Regions from separate parts of the Paenibacillus sp. FSL R7-0189 genome, predicted to be linked through region 2. Evidence: riboswitches for the same ligand, from Rfam matches in the RefSeq annotation. Region 2 holds a riboswitch; each other region holds the start of a gene.

Region 1 (6,221 bases), 2.8 Mb from region 2:
CAGTTGTAGTTTGTAGCGTTTGCAAAAATATCCAACTTACATTTTAGCCCATTTGCACCGAGATCGCCCATCTCCTCTGGTTTACTAGCTTTTCCGGAATAATTCACAATTAACCCAATTTAAGTTACTTTCGAAATCTAAGCGCTCCCTATCGAGGTTTGTTTCTCTCTAGAATCAAATAAACCTTATCTTGGAATTCATTATTATATTTGCCTTTTAAACAATAGTGTGTTATATTTATATGGTATTTGTTTTTCGATATATTGAATATCCCCACCAAGAAGATGTCAGGCCGACTATTATACACATCGGCATTTTGGACAAAGAGGCTTTATGTTTTCTTGCAGTACTCTTCCTTTTTATGAGATTAAATTCGAAATATAGCATTCCGATTCACACTGGCGCGGTCAATGGAGCCGCAAGGGCAAAAGAGAGGTAGGGCTTTTGTCGTATTGGAAGGATTATTCTCGCCACACGGCTGCTGGAAATAACAAGGAATCAAGACACCCGTTACTCACGAACGGCGGGGGATGAATATAACGAGAAAGCATGACGGTACGATCCTTATTCAAGGACTACGTCATGTGTGGAAAAATATAGGCGCCCGATAACCGCTACCTAGCGGATATCGGGCGCTGTCTACGTTCAGGACTTATTTTACATATCGGCTTACAAAAGCTGTTACTACATCTATATACCCCGCCTTATCCGTATCATAAGACAATCCATGCCCCGCTTGCGGCACTATGAGCCTCTCTTTTGGACTCTGGCATGCCTCATACAATTCATTCATCATAGCAAAAGGTACAAAGTTATCCGCATCCCCGTGAATAAAAAGAATCGGAACCTTCGCTTTCCGCACTTGTTTTAATGCAGAGGCTTCACCAAAACCATACCCCGCCTTCAAGCGGGTGATTAGACTTGCACTTTGAACGAAAGGGAAACTTGGCAAACGATACATGCGCCGTAGTTGGTAAGATAATTGTGCTTTTACTGAGGTATAAGCGCAGTCCGCAACAATAGCTTTTACCTGCGGCGGAAGATCTTCCCCTGAGGTCATTAGCACTGTAGCACCGCCCATAGAAACACCGTGAAGCACAATTTGAGCACTAGACCTAGTCTTTTTAATCATGTATTCAATCCATTGCAAATAATCTTTTCGTTCCGGCCAACCAAAACCAATGTAATCCCCTGCGCTATCTCCATGCCCCCTTGCATCGGGAATTAGGATGTTAAAGCCTAAGTTCTCGTAGTAGATTTTGGCGTACGCCCCCATATCCTTTGCTTTACCTGAATAACCGTGGGCTAGAATGGCTGTGCGTCCCGCAGCACGATTAGATTGGAGTAAGAAACCTCTTAGTTTAAGTCCATCTGCAGATACGATCTCAATATTCTCGAAGCTCTGGCGAGAGACCCAATCCTTCCCCTCCCCCCAAGAAGCTCCGGCAACCGGAGGATCAGCCTTCAGATTAGGATTATTACTTAGAAATACCTTTGGCGCTCGTTTAATAGCAATACCATAGAAGAAAAATCCCACATAGATTAGAATCCCTATGATGATTACAGCGCTAATAATGAACCATATCAATTCGCCTTCGCCATCCCCTCTTCATTTCTTTTGCAACAAGAGTATACCATCTACTTAGAATGCACCAAACTATCGCAATCATGACATACAAATAGAGCCGCCATCGGGACACCCCCCGAAAGCGACTCTATGTTGCTCTACCGTTTATTATTTATTCTTTTTGGAGAACTTGGTTCTCATTAATAATCCGATAAGTGCAAAACCTAAACCTGCTACATAGTAAGGTGCAGGACTTGATTCACCCGTTTTTGGCAATTCCTTCACAGGTGGCTTACCTAATGGGATCGTATCGTCCACTACGATGATTTCATCAGGTGTTGGTGTTGGCGTTGGTGTCACTGCCGGTACCGGACCTAATGGGATCTCATCATCATCAACAAGTACTTCTGTGCTATTCGACGGTGTTGGTACTGGCGCTGGTATCGGCGAAGCTACAGGCCCAAGCGGCACAGGATCTTCTGCAAGAACTATAGTGCCAATTACGGATGATGGCGTTGGTGTCGGGAACACCGAAGTCTCTGGTGTCGACGTTGGTGTTACCTCTGGAGTTGGTGTTACCTCTGGCGTTACCGTCGGTGTCGGTGTTGCTTCTGGTGTTACTGTCGGTGTCGGTGTTGCTTCAGGCGTTACCTCTGGAGTCGGTGTTACCTCTGGCGTTACCGTCGGTGTCGGTGTTGCTTCTGGCGTTACCGTCGGTGTCGGTGTTGCTTCTGGTGTTACTGTCGGTGTCGGTGTTGCTTCAGGCGTTACCGTCGGTGTCGGTGTTACCTCTGGCGTTACCGTCGGTGTCGGTGTTGCTTCAGGCGTTACCGTCGGTGTCGGTGTTGCTTCTGGTGTTACCGTGGTGTCGGTGTTGCTTCTGGCGTTGGCGTTGGTGTCGGCGTCACTGTTGGCGTCGGCGTTGGTGTCACTGTTGGCGTTAGCGTCGGCGTTGGTGTCACTGTTGGCGTTGGTGTCACTGTTGGCGTTGGTGTTGGCGTCGGCGTCGGCGTTGGTGTTGGTGTCGGCGTCACTGTTGGCGTAGGCGTTGGTGTCACTGTCGGCGTTGGCGTTGGTGTCACTGTTGGCGTCGGCGTTGGTGTTGGCGTCACTGTCGGTGTCGGTGTTGGTGTTGGTGTCACTGTCGGTGTCGGTGTTGGTGTCACTGTTGGCGTCGGTGTCGGCGTCACTGTTGGTGTTGACGTAGGCGTTGGCGTCGGTGTCGGACATGGTGTTGGTGTTGGCGTCACTGTTGGCGTTGGCGTTGGTGTCACTGTCGGCGTTGGCGTTGGTGTCACTGTTGGCGTTGGCGTTGGTGTCACTGTTGGCGTTGGCGTTGGTGTCACTGTCGGCGTTGGCGTTGGTGTCACTGTCGGCGTTGGCGTTGGTGTCACTGTCGGCGTTGGCGTTGGTGTCACTGTCGGCGTTGGCGTTGGTGTCACTGTTGGCGTTGGCGTTGGTGTCACTGTTGGCGTTGGTGTCGGCGTTGGTCCAGGTTCATCACCATCGTATGGATAGTGGTGAAATTCACCACCACCAGTCCCTTTGAGTGAAGCCGCCACTAAAGTACCGTTAATCTGACCATTAATAAAATCAACATGAGCATAGGGGGCAAGTATGCTTCCCATTACACCTATGCCTGCCATATCAATATACGCAGCTTGGCTAAAGTTAAGCAAAATTTTCTTGCTGTTCAACACGTTATTAGGTAGAAATCCGAAGTTTTTCATTTTTACGTTAGAACCATCAATATTAATAATTGCTGTAGATCCTGAAGGAACATTTATTGTAATTCCGTAGGTATTAGAGACGTTATCTCCTGGAACATTAAAAACATTGACCGCAGGATCTGTACCTGTCAGGGTAAGACTGCCATATTGGTACACTGTTGTTCCATTCGCCGGCAATGCTGCAAGTTCTGCTGATTTGTCCTTCAAAGACTGACCTACGGCTGAAAAGTCAATCGTACTCCCCTGTCTTTTTGTACCTCCCTTGAGGAGCGTTACATTCCCTGAAAAATCTCCCCCGTGCACGATATTCCCATAAACAGTACCTCCGTTGAAAGTAAGATTCCCTCCAACAACAAGTGTGTCAGTCAAGGAAACCTCAGCAGCGGTCAACCTATCTCCAACACTATAGTTGGTTAAGTTAACGTTACCTCCAGCAGCAAACCTTCCTTCCGTATCCGAAACCGTTGTTATATCCCCTAGAATAAACACGTTGTAGACCCCTGCAATTCCCAATGTAGAAGAACTACTAGCTCCAGCAACTCCAGCTCCTAATGAGGAAAGCCCACTACCTACCGTCAAAATCCCAGCTAATACAAGCGAGAGTAACGGTCTTATTCTTCTTTTCAAATGGCACACCTCCTAAAACTATGATTTATATTAATCAGAATAATTACCAGAAACTCTAAAGGACCTAACAACAAAAAAGACCGCCAAAAAGAAGTGGAATTCCCTTCTCATGGCAGTCGGACGGTCATTGTGCCTTTAAGACACTTTAGACTCCTGGACTTTGCGTCCCGCCCTTTCAGACGGTTTGCTATTATCATGACTATATATATGTATTACACTGCAAGTCCAGAACTGGTAGCCGAAGCATTCTCTCCAATAACCGTCTATGACTTTTAATACTTTTTGAATTAATAACAGTTTAGCGCCCGACACCCACAATTGTCAATCAATTCCTTTCGATGATTCCGCTCATTATTACCATACAAAAAAAAGCGCCTAAAGGCGCTTCGCATAAGGTTTTTCATTAAATTTTAAAGTAACTGTATATAGCCCAATATGGATATCCATAAGGGAACACTCAGAATTAAACCAAAAAACAATCCACGCTGGAGGCTGCCCTCTTTTTCCATCATAATTCTCCTTTATGTACGTCCGATACATTAATTTTTTATTATTACAATTTTAATATAATTTATTCTTCGTTATTTAGTTATGAATTTAATCACATTGGATAAGCTGTTTAGAAATACCATTGATTATTTTTGGAATATCGGGGTAGAATACGAATATACGTTCCTATTAGAGGTGATGAGATTCATGCATAGAGCAGAAAGCAGGGACAACATGCTGGTGAAATCTTATTTATTGCTTCCGATGATTTTATCAGCTTTCGAACGGGACTCCGCCATTTTATCTACACACTTACGAACACCCGCCCCTTATCTGGAGGTGCTTGGAACAGCTGCTGCAGTAGCTACAACAGATCTAAGGGATGTTCGTGCAGAAATGAGAAGACGGGGAATCAAGGTGTATGAGCAAAACAGACTTAATACGGGAATTGAAGCCAAGTATATATGTCGTGGCTATCACGAACGAATGCTGCTGTTGAATGACATTGTTGCGGCTCAGGCTGCCATCCATATGCGCAGATACCTAGGGCTGGATATTTCCTCTTTTAAGAGTTACGAAGAACAGTTTCAAATTAAATAAAGCTGTATAGAAGCCGCTCTACTCTCCCCCCATCAATTAGCGAACAAAAAAATAGGCCTTACCATGGGAGTTGGCAAGACCTGAGAGAGATATACCACAAAACACTGGGGGGTGTTTGGTGTCTTCAATATATACCTCGAACCTGAAAAAAAGCTGATAGGCACATAAAAATTACATTAAAAATATCATTCGCTGTTCAGAAGTGATTAGAGTGCTCCCACAAGCTTAGCCGACCTTTAGCTGGAATTGGATGGCTTAATGGATGAACCCCTTCAAGCTTCCAGGCAAACCGTCCTTCGCTATAGTCGCCAAAATCATATTCGTTCCCATTGATCCATTCCCTTAAATCCACCTCTGGAGTAACCACATAACATCCCGCGAGCTGACCTGTAGCAATAATAGCTCCTGTCGGCAAATTATTTGCTGTATAGCCATGTTTCGCCAATACTGATTTGTACGGTTCCTGTTCACAAATCTTTTTGTCAATCCTCATTCCGGCATGAATGCCTAACTCGCCGCGGTAGGCTGTTCTCCATGAACGAGTTTCAAACTCTTTTTCACCAAGAGCAATTAAGGTCGCCCAAGGCTGCCGTATTGTTATACACCGCATGATATCTATCCCCTTTGTTTATGTTGGACGTTTGTCACGGATGTCACGGATCTCGATCTCGCGTTGTGTAATCTTGCTCTCCTAGACTTGATAAATAATCCCAACCGTTTGGTCGATACTCATTTCCATGATTGATCGCCTCTAAAAATAAGAACATTCATTTTTATTATATACAAACAAAAGTTCTAAATATCAATATTATTGACATTCACCTGTAACTCCCCACAATTTAAACAAATAAAATAATTAAAATTGATAAAGGAGAATATAGTTTGTATACTAATCAAGTAGTTAGTGTGCAAACTATTTAAAGAGAGGAATTAATTTATGGACAACCCAGGACAGTTATTAATAAGAGTAAGTCTTGAAATGAAAAAAAGCTTAACAAAAAAACTTTCATTTTATAATGTAACAGCTCCTCAATGGGCAGTATTAAAAGATATATCTATTCATTTAGAAGGAACAACTCCAGCTATGATTGCAGAGCGAACTTACTCGGATCGCCCTACAATAACGGGTATACTCGAGCGACTTAAAGCAAAAGGACTTCTGGACATTAGAGATAATCCAAATGATAAACGATCAAATCTTGTATTTA
Region 2 (6,221 bases):
CCGTTGATAAAGCTGTACCTACTCATGTGCTTGTGAAGCTTGCTGGCCTGCCAGAAATCAACACTGCCGAAGAAATCATTCTTCTGTAAGCAATAAGATAGAAATCAAACAACAGAGCAGCGACTCTCCCCTTATAGGAGTTTCGCTGCTTTTGTTGTTGATCGTCGACCTATTTCGGCTTCATTTACAACACCGAATCGAGTTCCCCTGGAGACTTACGGACCCAGATGGCCTTATAAGCAATAACTTCACCTTTGAAGCAGTGTTTCGGACTCCAGTGCCGCTATTCCTCAAAAAGAGAGCTAAATCAGGTGTTTTGCCTATCAATAGCGTCTATGGGGACCGATAGCGTCCTAAATATACGAAAATGCTGCATTTAAGATCAGCTCTGTCCTTTACTGCTTCGTACACAGAAATGGGATCAAACAGATCAAGTTTGCTGTTTAGACTAAGAATGCGGGAACAGTCCTCCCATCGATGTCGGTAAATCCATACTTTTCAGCGAGCTTAGCAACCTGCTGCGGTTGACCGGTCATAGACATAACCTCAGGATCGGTTGCGAGAGCAGCGGCTGCCCTACCGATATAGGTTGTGGATTCAGTCATCTGCAATTCTTCAACCTCATGCCAATGCTCCTCATCCGTGTTCATGCTCTCCAACACCGCCTCTGTCCTCATCCAGCCCGGAGTAAGAGGAATAACTGCAATGTTGTCCTCTTTAAGCTCAATCGATAACCCGTAGGCCATGCGCACAAGTGTATTTTTAGAAAGATCATAATAGAAGTTTCCGAGATATTTGTAATGATCCCAAAAGGTTGTGTGGATGATTAGACCGCCAGCTTTTGCCTCGCGCATTAAAGGTATTGCGTAATAATTTGTTACCAACTGTGCCCTCACACCCGCATTAAACATATTGTCCCAATGCGCTGTAGGAAGCTCCCAAAAAGACTTCTGCTCAATAGGCAAGTCATTCCCGCCCCATACATTATTGACTAAAATATCAAGCCGCCCTTGCTCTGAAGCAATCTGGCGAATGACTGCCTCTGTCTCCTGATCTTTTGTATGATCACATCGTATGGCGCTGCCGGACCCTCCCTCTGCTTTTATTTCCCTAAGTACGTTATCAATGCTCCGCTTGCTTTGCCCTGTGCCAGAGGCCTCTGTCGTTCTGCCCGTAATATAAACGAATGCACCTTTCCTTGCCAGCTCCAATGCAATTCCTCTACCAGCACCTCTGCTGCCTCCGGTGACCAATGCTACTTTTCCTTTTAAAGTCATGTTCTCAATCCTTTCTACATTTGTTTTTCTCTAAATGTTCTATATTTAATCCTTACCTTATATAAGTATAATTCTTTAATATGACATCAACTGACATATATAATATAATAATTAATTAAGAACTGACTAACATTTATAAGGAGGAGGAATGTTCCCTTAATGAGAGCCGATCGTTTGTTATCCATCTTACTTTTGCTGCAAAATCGTGGAAAGATGACGTCCCGTGAGCTAGCCCAGACCTTAGAAGTGTCTGAACGAACTGTGTTTAGAGATATGGAAGCCTTATGTACAGCAGGAATACCGATTCTTGCCGAACGGGGACGCGAAGGGGGCTGGATGCTCACGGAAGGATACCGAACCTCGTTAACGGGTATGAAGCCCTCAGAGATTGCTACTCTGCTGCTGTCCGCAGACTCCTCGATTTTAAAAGATCTGGGTATACAAAACGACTTTTCTTCTGCCGTACTCAAGCTGGAGGCTGCTTCGCCATCTAGGACGAATAATCCAGCCAGTTACCTAAGCCAGCGCATCCATATTGATGGTGCCAGCTGGCACCCTTCCGACGAGACCTATCCGTTCCTATCTATCCTGCAGGAAGCTGTTTGGGAAGATCGTAAAGTAAAGATCACTTACCCACGGAATGACGAGACGAAGGAACGTTTTATTGAACCTCTTGGGTTAGTCGCAAAACGTGGAGTTTGGTATGTAGTGGCACGAACCGAGGGTGAAATGCGGACTTTTCGCGTGTCAAGATTAATACAAGCTGAAGCAACTAATGAATCATTTGTCAGACCTGAGACTTTTGATTTAAAAAGCTACTGGGAACAGTCGACTTTAGCTTTTAAAGCAGCTCTGCCAAAATATGTAGTGAAATTAAAGGTGAATGAGTCTATTCTTAAAGAATTACAACGTGAAAGATATGTAACTATAACTTTAGTAGAACCCTCTGCTAATACTGGGTGGATGAACGTAGAGGCCGAGTTTAATACTATAGAATCTGCCTGTCGTATCGTACTCTCTTTTTCTCCTTCAGTTATTGTTTTAGCTCCTACCGAACTAGTAGGGATGGTAAAGTCTGCTATTAAAACAATTTCCACAATATATGAGGAATTTTGACATGAATTCTAAATATCTACTACTTAAAGAAGATTTATGACACTTCTCTATAGACCAATGACCTATAAATCCCCTATAATAACACCATTACATAAAATTTAATAAGGGGGACATTTTACCAATGAGCTGGATGCACAAACTTCCGTTAAAACAAAGAATTGTTGCCGGATGTTACCTCGTTGCCGCACTGTTTGCTATTCCTGTCTTAGTTACGTTAATGATTCTAGGTCAATTTCTCGTAGGAATTATACTAGTAGTTGTTCTTGCAGGTCTGACTTTACCTGTTGCTCGCTTCGTGGAGAGAACGCTTACATCATCTTTTGATGATATTGCTAATGTATCTCACAGTATTTCGAAGGGGGATTTCACTAGCAGAGCGGACGAAAATGGTTCAATGGGTGACGTAAGCCGCTCCTTTAACACAATGATTGATAAGCTCAAGAAGATTCTGACCGATGCATCGCAGATCACCCGTCAAGTAATGGATGCAAGCCGCGGAATCGAAGATAAGAACCAGAACCTGAAAATTGTTATGGCACAAGTAGCCTCTTCTTCTACCGAGCTCGCTCTTGGTGCAAATGAAATATCTACGGATATCGCTGATATGACAGAATCCATTAAAGACATTGAGACCAAAGTATCCAATTATACGAACTCCACCAAAGAAATGAACAGACGTTCAATACATACCTTAGAACTTGTTGAGCAAGGGCGCCAATCCGTAGATACACAGGCTGAAGGCATGCGTAAAAACATAGAGGCTACACAAAAAGTGGCTGATACTATTGAAGCTCTCTCACAAAATGCCCGCGGGATTACGATGATCACCAAGACCATCACAGAGATCGCTGAGCAGACCAACCTGCTGTCACTCAATGCCTCCATCGAAGCTGCTCGTGCCGGAGAGCATGGTCGGGGTTTTGCCGTTGTCGCTCAAGAGGTTCGCAAGCTTGCTGAGGAATCTACGGCTTCCACAAAAGAAGTATTCGGTTTGGTCCGCAGCATTGAGTCAGATATTAAACAAGCCATCGATAATATCGCCATCAATGAAGAGGTTGTGCAGGTTCAGAATGAAATGATCACTCAATCTGCCCATATTTTCGCACAAATTGTACAAAGCGTGCAGTACATTACCGAGCAAATCTCTTCATTCTCTGCGGAGAGTGATCTTATGCTAGAAAGTGCCTTGAAAATTTCCAGTGCAATTGAGAATATCTCAGCAATCACCGAAGAAACCGCTGCAGGCACTGAAGAGGTATCGGCGGCTATGAATGAACAGATTAATGCCCTGCAGTCTGTTGCAGAAGAAACGGAAAAAATGACCCAGGCCGTATTTAATCTGCAAAAAACCATTCATATCTTTAAATTCTAGTTCAAAACTATCAACTGCCACCTAAGCTGAGTCTTAGGTGGCAGTTTTTTTCGCGAGGCAAAACTTCATCTCTTGGACAAGACTTTCGTCAAATTTCGAGTTTTTTTAGCGGATTATGTTGACAAAAATTAATGAGGAATATATTGTAAAGGAAAATTATTCTTATCAACTATAAATTAATATTGGCAAAATCCTCGAAAGAGGATGACGCAAAACCATGGATCTACAGCCTCATTTTTTCGTTTGAGGCCATGATTGCCAGGTTGCAGAGGAACCAGGACGGCTGAACTATTGTTCAGTCTTAGCGGCGCCTTATGCCACCAACCTGTGCTTACTATAGAGCACAGGTTTTTACTTTTTGAGTATATTGATCTATCGTATCTATTCGGTAGATTAATAACTAATATATATCAAAAAACTTGTGAGGTGTTTCTTTTGAAGACAGTCGCAGATTACATGGCGGAAGCACTACGTAACCTAGGAGTCACCCATTCTTTTGGGATCATTGGCAAATCGATTTGTCCAATAGTTCTAAAGATGGTCGATTACGGTATTGAATTTATTCCCGGCAGACATGAAGCAAGCTCCGGATTCGAAGCAGCAGGGTATGCGCTGAAAACGGGTAACCTAGGCGTAGCATTTGGTACTTCTGGTCCTGGTGGAACTAACCTGCTCACAGCAGCAGCTCATGCGAAAGCTAACAACCTACCTGTCCTGTTTATTACCGGCCACCAATCCATTACAGAGCTTGGAATTCCTCAATGTCAGGACTCCACCTCTTTTCTGGCTGATTTAGCTGATATGTTCAGACCTGCCACCTTGTTCAGTAAATTGGTTGAACGTGGGGATCACTTTGGTACTATTTTTAATCATGCGATTTCTGTGGCCCTGGCCAAACGGGGTCCTGTTCATCTTTGTATTCCTTTTGATGTACAAACTGAAGTATTGGAAGAATGCAATATTGTAATCCCTGAAAGAGAGTCTCTAATTAGTCAAGCAAATATCGATAGAGTCATCGATGCTATTCAAGCTGCTAAGAATCCTTTGATTATTGCGGGTAAAGGAATTAACCGCTCCGGAGCACATAAAGAGCTTGTTCAACTCGCAGAAACTTTTAATATTCCTGTAGTAACATCTCCTGGTGGAAAAGGGGCTATAGTCTGGGATCACCCGCTCTATCATGGTCCTATTGGCGTTGGCGGTTCGACCCACGGGGATGATTTATTGAATAAAAGCGATCTGTTTATAGTGCTTGGATCACGTTTAAGTGATATGACCATCTGTAATCTTAAACGGGAGAATCATCCAGCAACTTTAATTCAATTTGATATTGATCCAAGCTTTGTCGGAAAAATCCTATTGTCCAAAACGATACCGGTCACTGGGGACCTGCGCGATAATTTGGTGCACTGCCTAAATCATATTGACCCAAGCACAATCACCAAACGCGAGGCTTTGGCCGATGCTGATTATTCAGAAGAGCTTCCAACCCTCAAGAATCTTTCACTGGCTTCAGTAATGAGCACTTTAAGTGATTTGATCCCTTATAATAATTCAATTTTCGTTGATGATGGAAGCCATGGATTCCACGCTGCAAAATGGTACAAGGTTAAGAAACCGGGCAGCTTTGTTTTTGATGCTTATTTTGCTTGCATGGGTAATTCGATCGGCATGGCTATTGGTGCAAAAGTTGCAGCTCCTGAAGAAACTGTCCTCTGCATTACAGGTGATGGTTGTTTCATGATGCTCGGCGCTGAGATTAACACCGCTGTCTGCAAAGATATCCCTGTCATCTTTATCGTGGTCAATAATAAGCAACTAGATATGGCTCTTAAGGGTATGGAGAAAACCACAGGTCGTATCGATGGAACTCTATATGAAGTACCAATGGACGCCGTGAAATTCGCTGAATCTCTAGGTGCTAAAGGCTACAAATGTGAGACTGCGGATGAATTCACAGCTGCAATTAAAGATGCGGTAGCTCTAAACCATGTTGCCGTTATTGAACTACTAACAGACCGTGATGAAGTCCCTCCGACTGCACACCGTACTTTGAACCTAAACTAGGAGGCTAACCATGAAGGAAAATATCAACAGTGGTCTTAACCACTTCACGAATCTATCAGGAGACTATGGCGCAAAAGCACTAGCTCCAATTAAAGACCACTTCCCTGACTTGGCTGAATTTATTATGGGGAATGCCTATGGCGATATTTTTCAACGTAATACTATAGCCCCTGACTGGAAGGAAATCGCAGTCATTTCATCTTTAATTTCAATGGGCCAATTCGAACAGCTGGGTGTTCATTATGTCATGGCCCTTCGTGTTGGAGTCACCGTAGAACAGCTAAAAGGTATTCTATTACATTTAGTACCCGTTATAGGGGCACCTAGAATCATCACAGCTTTTAATATCCTGCTTGCAACCATAGAAGAAATCCAATAATCCAACAGTT
Region 3 (6,221 bases), 3.0 Mb from region 2:
TGTTTCAGTTCCCCTGGTCTGCCTCTACACACCCTATGTATTCAGGTATGAGTAACTGCGAATTACCACAGCTGGGTTTCCCCATTCGGACACCCCCGGATCAAAGCTTGCTTACAGCTCCCCGAGGCAGTTTCGTTGTTCGCCACGTCCTTCGTCGGCTCCTGGCGCCTAGGCATCCTCCGTGTGCTCTTATTAGCTTAACCTTGATTCTTCCGAAGAAAAATCTCACTAATAACATTTACTTGTTTACACAAGTTGCTAAAAGATGTTCTAAAACGCAAATTCGTTTCGGTATCCAGTTTTCAAGGATCAAGTCTTACTGAGAGCTTAAACTCTCAAAACTGAGCAACGAGTGAGTAACAGGCCTAAACCTGAGTTTTGGAAGTTAAACTTCCGATTTGAATGTTCTCATTGCAGAGAACGATTCTCCATAGAAAGGAGGTGATCCAGCCGCACCTTCCGATACGGCTACCTTGTTACGACTTCACCCCAATCATCTACCCCACCTTCGGCGGCTGGCTCCCTTGCGGGTTACCCCACCGACTTCGGGTGTTGTAAACTCTCGTGGTGTGACGGGCGGTGTGTACAAGACCCGGGAACGTATTCACCGCGGCATGCTGATCCGCGATTACTAGCAATTCCGACTTCATGCAGGCGAGTTGCAGCCTGCAATCCGAACTGAGACCGGCTTTGATGGGATTGGCTCCACCTCGCGGCTTCGCTTCCCGTTGTACCGGCCATTGTAGTACGTGTGTAGCCCAGGTCATAAGGGGCATGATGATTTGACGTCATCCCCACCTTCCTCCGGTTTGTCACCGGCAGTCACTCTAGAGTGCCCAGCATTACCTGCTGGCAACTAAAGTTAAGGGTTGCGCTCGTTGCGGGACTTAACCCAACATCTCACGACACGAGCTGACGACAACCATGCACCACCTGTCTCCTCTGTCCCGAAGGCCGCCACTATCTCTAGTGGATTCAGAGGGATGTCAAGACCTGGTAAGGTTCTTCGCGTTGCTTCGAATTAAACCACATACTCCACTGCTTGTGCGGGTCCCCGTCAATTCCTTTGAGTTTCAGTCTTGCGACCGTACTCCCCAGGCGGAGTGCTTACTGTGTTAACTTCGGCACCAAGGGTATCGAAACCCCTAACACCTAGCACTCATCGTTTACGGCGTGGACTACCAGGGTATCTAATCCTGTTTGCTCCCCACGCTTTCGCGCCTCAGCGTCAGTTACAGCCCAGAAAGTCGCCTTCGCCACTGGTGTTCCTCCACATATCTACGCATTTCACCGCTACACGTGGAATTCCACTTTCCTCTTCTGTACTCAAGCCACCCAGTTTCCAGTGCGACCTCAGGTTGAGCCCAAGGTTTAAACACCAGACTTAAATAGCCGCCTGCGCGCGCTTTACGCCCAATAATTCCGGACAACGCTTGCCCCCTACGTATTACCGCGGCTGCTGGCACGTAGTTAGCCGGGGCTTTCTTCTCAGGTACCGTCACTCCGGTAGCAGTTACTCTACCGGACGTTCTTCCCTGGCAACAGAGCTTTACGATCCGAAAACCTTCATCACTCACGCGGCGTTGCTCCGTCAGGCTTTCGCCCATTGCGGAAGATTCCCTACTGCTGCCTCCCGTAGGAGTCTGGGCCGTGTCTCAGTCCCAGTGTGGCCGTTCACCCTCTCAGGTCGGCTACGCATCGTCGCCTTGGTGGGCCGTTACCCCACCAACTAGCTAATGCGCCGCAGGCCCATCCCTCAGTGACAGATTGCTCCGTCTTTCATTCTTCTCTCAGGAGAAAAAAGAAATTATCCGGTATTAGCTACCGTTTCCGGTAGTTATCCCAGTCTGAAGGGCAGGTTGCCTACGTGTTACTCACCCGTCCGCCGCTAAGTTACTTTGAAAGCAAGCTTTCAAAGTAACTCCGCTCGACTTGCATGTATTAGGCACGCCGCCAGCGTTCGTCCTGAGCCAGGATCAAACTCTCCAATTAGTATTGAAAAGAGCGATATGCTCATTTTGAAACATCTGACGAGAAAATTAATTCTCTAATTTGGATTTCACTTACGTGATTTCCTACTCACTCGTTGTTCAGTTTTCAAAGATCAAGTTCTCGTTGGCGCCGTTTAATGTCTCAGCAGCAACTCTTATAATATATCATGTTGTTTTCAGAAATGCAAGCTTTATTTTTCGAAGCTTTTTATCAGCCTCGTCTGTATCGCCTGTACGCTGTCTAACAACGCTTACCTATAATACCCCAACTATTAATAGAAAAGCAACCCCTAATATAAAAATAAACAACTAGCTTAATAATTAAGCTAGTTGTTTATTTAATAGAGTTATGTTTCTAGCGGCGAATTTAATAGTATTTTGCCGCAGTATATTTGCTTGAGGCTTTAATTAAATCGGTTTTCTTATCACTCTTTGCAAGTCCTGCATCCACTGTAGTATCAATGGTAACCCACTTCCCATTAAGCAATACTTCGTTCCAGGCATGATATTGCGTAACGTAGCTTGTATTCCCCATTACCAACTTAGCAGGAACATCTACACTCCGCAGCATTGCGGCAAAAAGAGAAGCGTAATCATAGCAAATCCCTTTTTTAGTAGTCAATGTCTTATCGATGCTTGGAATATAATCAGTAGTTACACTATTAGCAAGAGAGTAGTCATATTGTACATTCGCAACTACATAGTTATAGATCGCTTTAACTTTCTCTTCGTCTGTTGTTTTGCCTTGTACTAATTGTTTAGCTTTGACAATCGCTTTATCAGAAGAACTCCATTTCACATTCTGTACGGAGCCCAAATATACGGAATTCGAGTCACTCATGGTTACGTCTACTACTTCGGAATATAACGCTTTGTATTTATTACCAGTTGTGTTCTCCAGAACAGAAACCTTATAAGTCCCATTTCCTTGTTGCAAAGGGAAGTCCTCAGCTTGTCCAGAAGCATACAGGTTATAGGTATAGCTGCTGTTATCTTTGGTGATCATGAGTTTGATTCTTTTATCTTTCGGAATATCATAGTTAATACCAATAACACCTTGAGCCACTTTGGATGTAATCAACCAGCTTGCATCTGCACTTGCAGCTTGAGCTGAACTTACCGGAACTGAAGTCATGAGGACGAACAACGCCACCAGCATAAAATAAACCTTTTTCACGGATAAAACTCCTTTCGGTAGCTGGCTGCCATCCTTTCGGGAAGGCCCTTTAGCTTTGCGTCCCTACCTTTCGATAGGTTTGCCGTTATCGTATAAGCTCTATCTGTTCTAGCTTTACTAGATATAATTGATAGAATCCATTTGAAACAAACAAAAAAAGCCTCTTCATTCGGTAGCTGGCTGCCATCCTTTCGGGAAAAGGCCCTTTAGCTTTGCGTCCCTACCTTTCGGAAGGTTTGCCGTTATCGTGTTTAGCTTTTATAGTATAATACTATCATATTTATAGTTGTGAACAAGACCTAATTTACTAGATTACCCATTATTTTATAAATATCTCCCGGTATTTGTGTTTTCTTGTCATTCACTATTCTCATTTTGTTAATTTAGCATGAACAATCAGCCGATGCGTTGGATTCACTAGCGGATCACATGTAATCAGAGTAAGAATCTTATCCTTGTCATTCCCGTCAAGAACGGAGACATCACTCGGATCTACAACAGAAATATCGTATACCTCATAGTTAAACACCTGATCACTAGTCTTTACCGTGATAACATCCCCCACAACAACCTCATTCAATCTGTTAAACAAACGACCCGTAGTTCTAGCCCGATGCGCCGCGATTGCAGCATTTCCGATCTCTCCAAGGGGTGCCGTTTCTTTCATATGGGCTGCAGCATGTTTCATATTAGCTTTTGTAGCCCCTTCTAATACAGGCAGCTTCAAATCAATCTTACCGATTTCAATTAGTGCGATTACTTTGCCACCGACCTCAATCTCCGGTTCAGGCTTTTCTGTCTCTTGGGGTTGGGGCTGTGCCTGAGCATCCAGAACCGATTCCTCTGCTAACAGCTGAGTAACTTCAGCATACCTGCTCTTCAAATCTGGCTGGGGAGTACTATCGGCAGTGCTTAGTTCAGCCGTTTCTAATAACTTCTCCTGCTGCCTGTCGTTGTACCATTCGTTAGCTGTCGGATATAACATGATAAGTATCCCAGCCAGTATGAGTAGATAGGAGAATTTACGCAATGTTATTCACCTCCGTATATTGTTTCTATGGTTATATACAAATCAAGCAGAAACAGCTACTTGCCTTTAAGCATAGCAACTCCTTCTGCCTGAAATTAATGTTTAAAATACCCATTTACGACTTCCAAAGAAATTGATGATCACCGTGATAAAGGTAACCAGCACCTTGGAGATCAAGACTTGAATACCTAGTCTGTCTGTCAACAGATGCATTAGCAGCAGTGATATTCCGAGCACTACCAGATTCAGCACGATAAACTTGACCAGCTGCACGCGGTCGAAGCCTTCTTTATTCCCCCGGTTGCGATCACGAAAGGTTACTTTTTTATTCAAAATAAAGCTATTCGCCGTACCTGCACTATAGGAGATCACCTGCGCCAATGCGTATACCATCCCTAGTGAATTCAACAATGTAAAAATCACAAAATCAATCAGCGTATTGAGTAAACCTACGGCATTAAATTTGAGGAACTGTATGAATGCAGCGCGCAAGTTCTTATCTGACATCATTGTGGTCCTTCCGGCGGTCCAGTTGTTCTTCGTTCTGGTAGCCTTTAGTCTCACTAACAATATATAGCGGTCTATCTTTAGACTCGTCATAAATCCGTCCGATATACTCCCCAATCACACCCAACAGCATCAGAACGATACCGTTAAAGAGCAGATTGACGCCTACAATGGAAGCCCAGCCCGGAACCGTCCAGGAGGTGAAAAATATCCTTTGGAACAAGACGAAAAATAAATAAAGAAAACTAGAGAATGAAAGAAAGAATCCAATATACGTAGCAATTTTAAGCGGCTTATGTGAAAAAGAGGTGATGCCATCTAACGCAAAACGAATCATTTTCTTCAGCGGATATTTGGTTTCTCCGGCAAAACGTTCTTCCCGTTCATATTCCACCATAGTCTGCTTGAAGCCAACCCAGCTCACCAAACCTCGGACATAGCGGTTCTTTTCTTTAAGTCCCCGCAGGACATCACATACCTTACGGTCAATAAGTCGGAAATCGCCTGTATCCGTAGGAATATCCACACTTGTCATACTGCTGAGCAGGCGGTAAAAAAGCTTCGCGGTGACCTTTTTGAACATCGTTTCTCCGTGGCGCTTCAGGCGTTTCGCATATACAACATCATAGCCCTCTTTCCACTTCTCGATCATTTGCAAAATGACCTCCGGAGGATCCTGAAGATCAGCGTCAATAACAACAACCGCTTGACCTTCGGCATAGTCCATGCCAGCTGTAATCGCTACCTGATGTCCGAAATTACGCGAGAAGTCAATCAGCTTGACATGCTCGTCTCGTTCACAGATCTCCCGAATCATCTGGGCGGAACGATCACGACTGCCGTCATTGACGAAGACCAGCTCATAAGTATCGCCGCACTCGTCCATTACTTTTTTCAAACGTTCATAAGTATGGCTAATTACTTGCTCCTCATTGAACATGGGTACAATCACACTATATCTGGCTTTCACCTTTATTCCTCCTACAAGCTTTTTGGAGCGTTACATCCATCTACACTTCATAATAACGCTGCATGCATAAACTTATTTTATAGATTTTTATTAAATCCTAGAAAACCCAAGTAGGGAACCAACGCAGCATATCTTTCACGTAATCTCCACTGACCTGCATCCCTGACAGTACCGGGTAGAAAGCGATAAAGAGCAGCAAAGCAACGGCTACATAGACATACTGTACGTAACGGGCCTCAGGGAATTTACTATCCAGCAACTTCATTATATATACAATACCAAGAATCATAAATGGTACCATAGCAAAATAATGGTAAATAAATGTTTCTCTTGGGACAAGCATCCATGGAACATATTGCGAGAAGAAGGCGATCCAGATCATGTAGAGGTTCTTATCTTTACGTTTCAGCGTAATCCACAGCGTTGCCAGCATCGCAAAAATACCCGTCCACCAGATAAGAGGATTCCCCATAGTCACTATACTGCTGACCTGACCTTCCGGCAAACCTTCACCGCCGCTAAAGAACCAGACCGGTCTCTTCATAA

What was found. Region 2 has a riboswitch for cyclic di-GMP ahead of MKY63_RS20390 (thiamine pyrophosphate-binding protein). Riboswitches for the same ligand answer to the same signal wherever they lie in the genome.
Region 1: another riboswitch for cyclic di-GMP. It lies ahead of MKY63_RS08005 (choice-of-anchor A family protein); the one in region 2 lies ahead of MKY63_RS20390 (thiamine pyrophosphate-binding protein).
Region 3: another riboswitch for cyclic di-GMP. It lies ahead of MKY63_RS07235 (transglutaminase-like domain-containing protein); the one in region 2 lies ahead of MKY63_RS20390 (thiamine pyrophosphate-binding protein).

Annotation. Positions count from the first base shown of each region.
Region 1 is NZ_CP150223.1:1,865,074-1,871,294, forward strand. Features, by position in the region: gene MKY63_RS07995 (alpha/beta hydrolase) at 653-1,588, opposite strand; gene MKY63_RS08000 (LPXTG cell wall anchor domain-containing protein) at 1,736-2,098, opposite strand; gene MKY63_RS08005 (choice-of-anchor A family protein) at 2,425-3,924, opposite strand; cyclic di-GMP riboswitch class I at 4,033-4,123, opposite strand; gene MKY63_RS08010 (hypothetical protein) at 4,621-5,013, shown strand; gene MKY63_RS08015 (ASCH domain-containing protein) at 5,210-5,623, opposite strand; gene MKY63_RS08020 (MarR family transcriptional regulator) at 5,951-6,221, shown strand, end outside.
Region 2 is NZ_CP150223.1:4,694,702-4,700,922, reverse strand. Features, by position in the region: gene serA (phosphoglycerate dehydrogenase) at 1-89, shown strand, start outside; gene MKY63_RS20405 (SDR family NAD(P)-dependent oxidoreductase) at 444-1,277, opposite strand; gene MKY63_RS20400 (YafY family protein) at 1,437-2,393, shown strand; gene MKY63_RS20395 (HAMP domain-containing methyl-accepting chemotaxis protein) at 2,515-3,765, shown strand; cyclic di-GMP riboswitch class I at 3,940-4,036, shown strand; gene MKY63_RS20390 (thiamine pyrophosphate-binding protein) at 4,192-5,832, shown strand; gene MKY63_RS20385 (carboxymuconolactone decarboxylase family protein) at 5,843-6,211, shown strand.
Region 3 is NZ_CP150223.1:1,685,788-1,692,008, forward strand. Features, by position in the region: rRNA gene MKY63_RS07225 (23S ribosomal RNA) at 1-203, opposite strand, end outside; rRNA gene MKY63_RS07230 (16S ribosomal RNA) at 435-1,992, opposite strand; gene MKY63_RS07235 (transglutaminase-like domain-containing protein) at 2,359-3,168, opposite strand; cyclic di-GMP riboswitch class I at 3,182-3,262, opposite strand; cyclic di-GMP riboswitch class I at 3,337-3,419, opposite strand; gene MKY63_RS07240 (class D sortase) at 3,539-4,198, opposite strand; gene MKY63_RS07245 (GtrA family protein) at 4,301-4,708, opposite strand; gene MKY63_RS07250 (glycosyltransferase family 2 protein) at 4,695-5,645, opposite strand; gene MKY63_RS07255 (phospholipid carrier-dependent glycosyltransferase) at 5,773-6,221, opposite strand, start outside.